DNA from 3 places in the Paraburkholderia sp. SIMBA_054 genome. Region 2 is predicted to be linked to each of the others. Evidence: predicted binding sites of a transcription regulator. Region 2 holds the regulator's gene; each other region holds the start of a gene.
What was found. The regulator LexA, encoded in region 2, represses DNA repair genes until DNA is damaged. The targets are predictions, from matches to a motif close to ACTGTATNNNNATACAGT.
Positions count from the first base shown of each region.

Region 1: imuA (translesion DNA synthesis-associated protein ImuA) is a predicted target of LexA. The motif match lies at 1,170-1,187, and genes of this name have one in related genera.
Region 3: imuA (translesion DNA synthesis-associated protein ImuA) is a predicted target of LexA. The motif match lies at 1,072-1,089, and genes of this name have one in related genera.

Region 1 is NZ_JAWRXV010000008.1:150,756-153,021, forward strand. It holds gene SB822_RS12280 (hypothetical protein) at 1-133, opposite strand, end outside; gene SB822_RS12285 (hypothetical protein) at 209-418, opposite strand; gene imuA (translesion DNA synthesis-associated protein ImuA) at 450-1,157, opposite strand; gene SB822_RS12295 (SOS response-associated peptidase family protein) at 1,373-2,266, shown strand, end outside.
Region 2 is NZ_JAWRXV010000069.1:38,714-40,979, reverse strand. It holds gene SB822_RS46200 (DUF2939 domain-containing protein) at 1-167, opposite strand, end outside; gene SB822_RS46195 (hypothetical protein) at 286-630, opposite strand; gene lexA (transcriptional repressor LexA) at 658-1,308, opposite strand; gene SB822_RS46185 (sulfate ABC transporter substrate-binding protein) at 1,654-2,266, shown strand, end outside.
Region 3 is NZ_JAWRXV010000071.1:20,515-22,780, forward strand. It holds gene SB822_RS46715 (hypothetical protein) at 1-171, shown strand, start outside; gene SB822_RS46720 (hypothetical protein) at 390-851, shown strand; gene imuA (translesion DNA synthesis-associated protein ImuA) at 1,107-1,814, shown strand; gene SB822_RS46730 (Y-family DNA polymerase) at 1,744-2,266, shown strand, end outside.

The sequences.
Region 1 (2,266 bases), on a different contig from region 2:
CAGACACCTCTACGACTTTAGTGTCGCGCATGATTGTGCCGCTTCCTGCGAATCGCCCCCGTCGCAGGATGTCTTCTTGCTGCAAGATGGCGTGGCCCCACAGCGTGTATCCGCGATATTTCTCAGTTTGCATCTGTCGACCTCTCAAGGTCCTCCATGCCGTGCACGATCACAATGATTGCCTCAGTTCGGGTGGATCTGCAAGTATCTACTGCCTCAGGCGCCCGGTGTCAATTCCCGCCGTCTTTAACGCTGCGTCAATCATTTTCAGCTCCTGCCCAAAGTCCAGCGCCCATTCCTCACCGTCACACCGTACGGTCATGCCGTTGTGCAACGAAATGACGTAGCGCGCCTTGTACAGCGCGTCGACGAGCCTTGACTCTCGCTCAGCCTCTCGAACCCACTCGTCCGCTCTCATGATGAAATCTCCTTTGGATGAATCGCCGCAGTCAGGCGAATGCATCGCCGGTTGCTCGAGCTTCGATTTCAAACGGCAAGACCGCTCGGCGCGACCGAGCGCGTGCGCTCATGAGCGCTGCCTCGGGCCGCACATTTACAGTCAGGTCGCCTTCGAATTTCGGGCCCTTGCGCTTGATGATGTCCGCGTTCACGCCTTCTTCGGCGGGACGCACCGCAACTCGCAGCTCGGCCAGAGACGCATCTGATGCCTCGCGGATGGGCCGAAATACGAAGAATAGTGACGTGCTCGAGCGAGCAGCCAACAGCAGGCGCCGGAGCGCATCTGCGCGGGCATGCGTCTGCCACAGCAGGACGGCACCGCATGTACTCGCTTTCAGAATCTGCTCCGCCGACCATAGCTGGTCGTTTGAGCACTTTGCACGCAACAGGAGAACCTGTTCGGCCCGAATGCCTGAATACGCGAGACCCTGTGCACACGGGGCACACGGTGGCTCAACCAGGGCCACTGGCGCCTTCAGTGACCCGAGTGCCGGGGCGAGCAGCCGTATCTCTCCTGAACCCAGTGCTTGCGCCAGGACTTCGGTGAGCGCCCCAATAGGCCACCCTCCGCCAGGCAGCTCGTGCGACAAGACCGGATACCCCGTGTCGACGGTTGACACGCGACCGCGCGCGAGCTGCGATGCGCGCCAGAGCGCTGGGTGGATTGACTCCGGTAATGGGGTGCGAGCATTGTCCATGGTCAGATAATTACTGTATGGATATACAGTATAGCCTGGATTTTCTGCCAGTATCATGGTGCTAGCGCCGACGCTGAGCTACGCGATAGGAGCGGCAAAAGGACTCAACTATTTGCGCGATCCGTCGCCAAACGGCAGATGCACGTTGCGGGTGTACGCGGAGGCTGGCCGTATGACCGTCCTGCCGGCTGGATATTTGTCTTTGGGAGAGTTTGATGTGCTACAGCGCGCAAATTCAGGCGAACTACCGTCGATACGTTCGGATGTTCGGTGCCCATACGAGCATCGAGGACTTCGCGAAACTCTATTTCGATAGGGCAGAGGCTGCTTCCAGGATTAAAGTCCCAAAGGCGCTTGATGTTGCATTCCTGGAGGCGGACGAGGCCGCAACGGATGCAATCCGGCGCGCCATCGGCTGGTTCAATGAGACCCAGAATTCCGCTCTCGAACAGGAGCTGTTCAAGCAGCGTACCCGGCTTGCAGACGCAGAGCGCACGCTGGAAAAGAAGGTGACCAAGGCGGCATCAGCGGGCAAACGAATTGCGACTGACAAAATCGAAGCCACGCTGAGGCGCATTGATGACCTCAAGCGCACAGAGCTGAAACCTCAGGACTCACGCATATATCCTGGCTATTACGCACCCGTCCTCGTCGTTGAAGATGGCGAGCGCGTCATCAAGCCGATGCGCTATCAATGCCGCATTGCCGGAAAGCCCGCGAACTACGACATCAAATATCCGGGCACCTACAACGCGCGTCGCGACAACCTGGGTGGATTCTGGAAGCCTCTCTTTGGCTATCGGCACGGCATCCTCGTCGTCGATGTGTTCTACGAGAACGTGAGCCGCGCGAAGATGGAAGGGCGTCAGCTTGCTGAGGGTGAGAAGGACGAAAATGTGGTGCTGGAATTCCGACCGAGCGACGGCCAACCGATGTTCGTGGCATGTCTGTGGTCGCATTGGTCCGCTCCTGGTGAGCCAGACCTGCTGTCTTTTGCTGCAATTACGGACGAGCCGCCCGAGGAAATTGCTGCGGCCGGTCATGACCGATGCATTGTGCCCATCAAAGAAGAGCATATCGACGCATGGCTGAACCCAGACCCAAAGGAT
Region 2 (2,266 bases):
GCGTTGACCGTTTCGACATCTCGGGAATCGGCGGCGCGTTTGAGCCGGTCGAGCGCGATATACGGCGATGCGTACGCATAACCCAGCGCGGCCACGACGACGATCACGATCAACGCGATCAGAATCGACCGGCCAACCCGGCCTTTCATCCTTATCAAACCTGCCATTGTGCAGAACGCTCCGTTTTCAATATCGATCAGGTGTGGACCCGATCGGCACCGAAACGATCCCGCAAGTTTGCAAGCAAGCGTTTCTCAGCGTGAATGTCACACGCCTGTACCGCGCTCACGCCGCCTGCTGGGCCAACTGATCGCCTTGCTCCGCAATCGCGCGATCGATCATATTGCACACGGCGTCCACCGTGCCGACCATGATGAGTCGCGACGACCCGTGGTAGACCCGCACGGGCGCGCGCCGCGCCGGTTCCGCATTGAGGCCCGAGTTCAGCGACACGCGTGCGAATGCCGGCTGCGCGGACGGCAGCGGTTGGGGTTCTTCATCGAACAGCGATGCCGTGCCGCCCGTGACGTTCGACGCAAGCGCCGTCAGCGAACCACAAGGGACAAGCTCGCGCAGATGGCGCAGACGACCGAACTGGCGAAAGGGCAGCAAGCGGGCAAGGCGTTCCATGAGTCTCTCCAGACAGTGTTCAGCTAATTAGAATTCCGTCGGTCGGATCAACCCGACCGCGATGCCTTCCAGCGCGAACTCCGCGCTGCCGGCCTGAACAAAAATATTTTCGTAATCGGGGTTCTCGGCGATCAGCTCGATGCCGTTGGGCCGGCGCTTCAGGCGCTTCACGGTCACGTCGTCACCCAGACGCGCGATGATGATCTGGCCGTCTTTCGCTTCGCTCTTTTTCTGCACGGCGAGCAGGTCGCCGTCGAAGATGCCCGCGTCGCGCATCGACAGGCCGCGCACCTTCAGCAGGTAGTCGGGCTTGCTGGAGAACAGCGACGGGTCGCACGTATAAGTCTGCGAGATATGTTCTTGCGCGAGGATCGGGCTACCGGCTGCCACGCGGCCCACGAGCGGCAGTGACAACTGCATGATGCTCGCGTGCGGCAGCGTGAACTGGTGCGGGGAATCGTCCTGGCCCGCGAGCAGGCGGATGCCGCGCGACGCGCCCGCCGCCAGCTCGATCACGCCCTTGCGCGCCAGCGCCCTCAGGTGTTCTTCCGCCGAGTTCGCCGAGCTGAAGCCGAGTTCGGCCGCGATCTCGGCCCGCGTGGGCGGGAAGCCCGTGCGCTCGATGGCGCGGCGGATCAGTTCGAAAACCTGTTGCTGACGTGCGGTGAGTTTGGTCATGGCGCCACTGTATGGATAGACAGGTGACTGTATTTTTATACAGTATTCGGCGCATTTCAAGCTTTACTTTAAGTTCGTCGCGGCGGGTGTCGTGTGAACGTCGAAAGGCGACGCTGAAACGACGCTACGGACGCGCTCGCGGACGCAAACCATTCCTTTACCACTATTGCGTATTAAAAAATGAAGAAACATTATTTTTAATGATGAAGCCACCTGGATAGACTGCCTTCCATTGATGCAGCAGCAACGCCCACGCAGCGGCAGAGGCGCTTGCCGCTTGCGCAGCAGCGAAACGCGGCAATCAGCGGAAACCAGGCAGTCACACCAACAAGACGGAGAAGGTCGATGGGCATTCGGATCACGGGGTTGGCAGGAGCACAGAAGGCAAAGCGCGGCAGCGCGAAGCGGTTGGTCGCGGCGCTCGCGCTGGGCGCTGCGTCGGCGGTCGGGATGATCGCGCAGGCGCATGCGGACACCACGCTGCTGAATGTTTCCTACGATCCGACCCGCGAGCTGTATCAGGACGTCAATCAGGCCTTCGGCAAGGAATGGAAGGCGAAGACGGGCGAGTCGGTCACCTTCAAGCAGTCGCACGGCGGCTCGGGCGCGCAGGCGCGTTCGGTGCTCGACGGCCTGCAGGCCGACGTCGTGACGCTCGCGCTCGCTTATGACATCGACGCGCTCGCGAACAAGGGCCTCATCAACAAGGACTGGCAGAAGCGCCTGCCCGACAACGCGTCGCCGTACACGTCGACGATCGTGTTCCTCGTGCGCAAGGGCAACCCGAAGCACATCAAGGACTGGGACGATCTCGTGAAGCCGGGCGTGTCGATCGTGACGCCGAACCCGAAGACGTCGGGCGGCGCGCGCTGGAACTATCTGGCGGCATGGGCGTACGCGTCGCATCTGCCGGGCGGCAACGACCAGAAGGCGAAGGAATTCGTGTCGAAGCTGTATA
Region 3 (2,266 bases), on a different contig from region 2:
GACGTCGACTACATGCAGCAAATTCTGGAAGAGACGGCCGACGACATTTTCGATGAGCCGCGCGAACACGGCTTTGAACTCGTCGATCATCCGCCAGCCTGGGCGCTCGAACCGTGGCCTTGGCCGCGGATCTACGGGCGAACTGACGACGAGTACGAACAAGACGACTGACGCTTCATCGCGACCGAGCAGATTTTGCGTGACACCAACTGAGGCTGTGGAAATCCCGGTATGTAACGCGCGCGCCGACGATTTTCTAGTACTTTGGGGCGAACGGGCCTCCCTGCGGCACGCGGCAGCCTGCAGCACTAGCCCCGCCCGCCCGCTGGCCGACAAATTGCTCCCTCCGTAGCCTATCGTGGGTGTAGGTGTGCGGCGAGGAGGCGGGCGTGTTCCACTTTTATCTCATTGATCCGGTCGGGCACACGGTCGTAAAGGTGAATGACGGATTCGACAGGGCTGCGGAACTGACGGACTGCGCAGCGCCTGACCTCTACACGCTATGGCAAGACGCGGCAGAGCCGGATTCGTCGGTTGATATTGCATACGACCCGGACGCCGAAGATCAGCCCGCTTTTCTTCTGACCCTTACGCATGGCAGCACGACGACGGAACGTCTTGTGGCTGGCCGGGCGGTCTTGATGGCGGTCGGTGCAGTGCCCGACGACATCGCGCAGCAGTTGTCGACGGCAGAGGCGGTTCAGGATGCCATCGGTTTTGTGGGCAAGGTCCGGACAGATGTCGCCGCGTGGCTGAAGTCCGGTGCGCCCGATACTCGCGCGCCTGCCCGGCGCAGCGCCGCCTCTGGCCACCCCCGGAAACCCCGTCACGGCACGTTCGGACGGCGCTAGACGGGGCGTCGCCGGCTAAAAAAAGCCAGGCGTCGTGATAAGCGCCTGGCTTTCAACTCAGCCGACTGCCTGTACGTGTCGCCATGAAGTGGGCCGGCTGTGCAGTCCACGCGACCTGACGGCGCGGGATTGCATCCCGATCGCAGCATTTGGCGTACCCGCCTCGAAAGCCACGTCGCTTCGCACGGGCGATGTAAGGGGCGCGTTACCAGGCTATACTACTGTTTATATATACAGTGTTTTGAGGGGAGAGCGATGAGCGCCGTCATGCTACCCGAAGCGATACACCCCGGGCTCTGGAAAGGAAACCAGTTGGCCCGCGCTGCATCGCGGGTCATCCCTTGCGGCGATGACGCACTTACGGCGGAATTGCCCGGCGGCGGCTGGCCACGCGGCGCACTGACCGATCTGCTGGTCCAGCAGACGGGCTGCGGGGAACTGCGTCTACTGCGACCTGCCTTCGAGCGCCTTGGATCTAAGCCGGTCGTGCTCCTGCAGCCGCCGCACAACGTCCAGCCGACGGCGTTCGCATGGTGGGGCCTGGATGCCTCCAATCTGATGATGGTGAAAGCGCCGAAGACGGCCGACGCGCTGTGGGCTGCCGAGCAGATTCTGCGTGCGGGCACCTGTGGCGCGCTCGTATTCTGGCAGCAGCACGTGCGGCCCGAGGCGGTGCGGCGACTGCATCTGGCCGCGCAAACGTCCGAGTCGCTCTTTTTCATGGCGCGACCGCTCGCGACGACACGCGACGCCTCGCCTGCCCCGTTGCGCCTTGCGATCCGTGCGGCCAAAGGCGGCGTCGATGTCCAGTTTCTGAAGCGCCGCGGCCCCGCCCGCGATGAACCGCTGTTCGTCGCCCTGACGCCCTCTCCAATCCTGAACGTAAAACGCAATGCAACTGTGGATAGGCGTCCATCTCCCGTTGTTGTGCCTCGAAGTGTTCCGGCCGAAGTGGTCGCATGAGCCCGATGACGGCGCAGGCCTTGCCGTGCTCGAAAAGGAGCGCGTCATTGCCGCCGACCCATGCGCACGCGCGGACGGGGTCTGCATCGGCATGCGGCGCGGCGGCGTCCTCACGCTCTCGCCGGCCACGGTCATGCAGGAGCGCGACAGTACGGCGGAAGTCAACGCTGTGCGCGGGATCGCCACCGGACTGCTGAACCTGTCACCGCAGGTCGTGATCGCCGAGGAGAGCACGGTGCTCATCGACGTGTCAGCGAGTCTGCGGCTCTTCGGCGGCATCCGCTCGGTACGTCGCATGGCGCGGCGAGTTGCCGACGCGATCGGGGTTACGGCCACGATCAGCGTCGCTCCAACGGGACAGGCGGCATGGCTGCTGGCGCGGTACCGCGGTGGCGTTGCGTTGTCGCACCGTTCCCTCTCGCGCGCCCTCGCCGGACTGCCGGTCAGCCTGC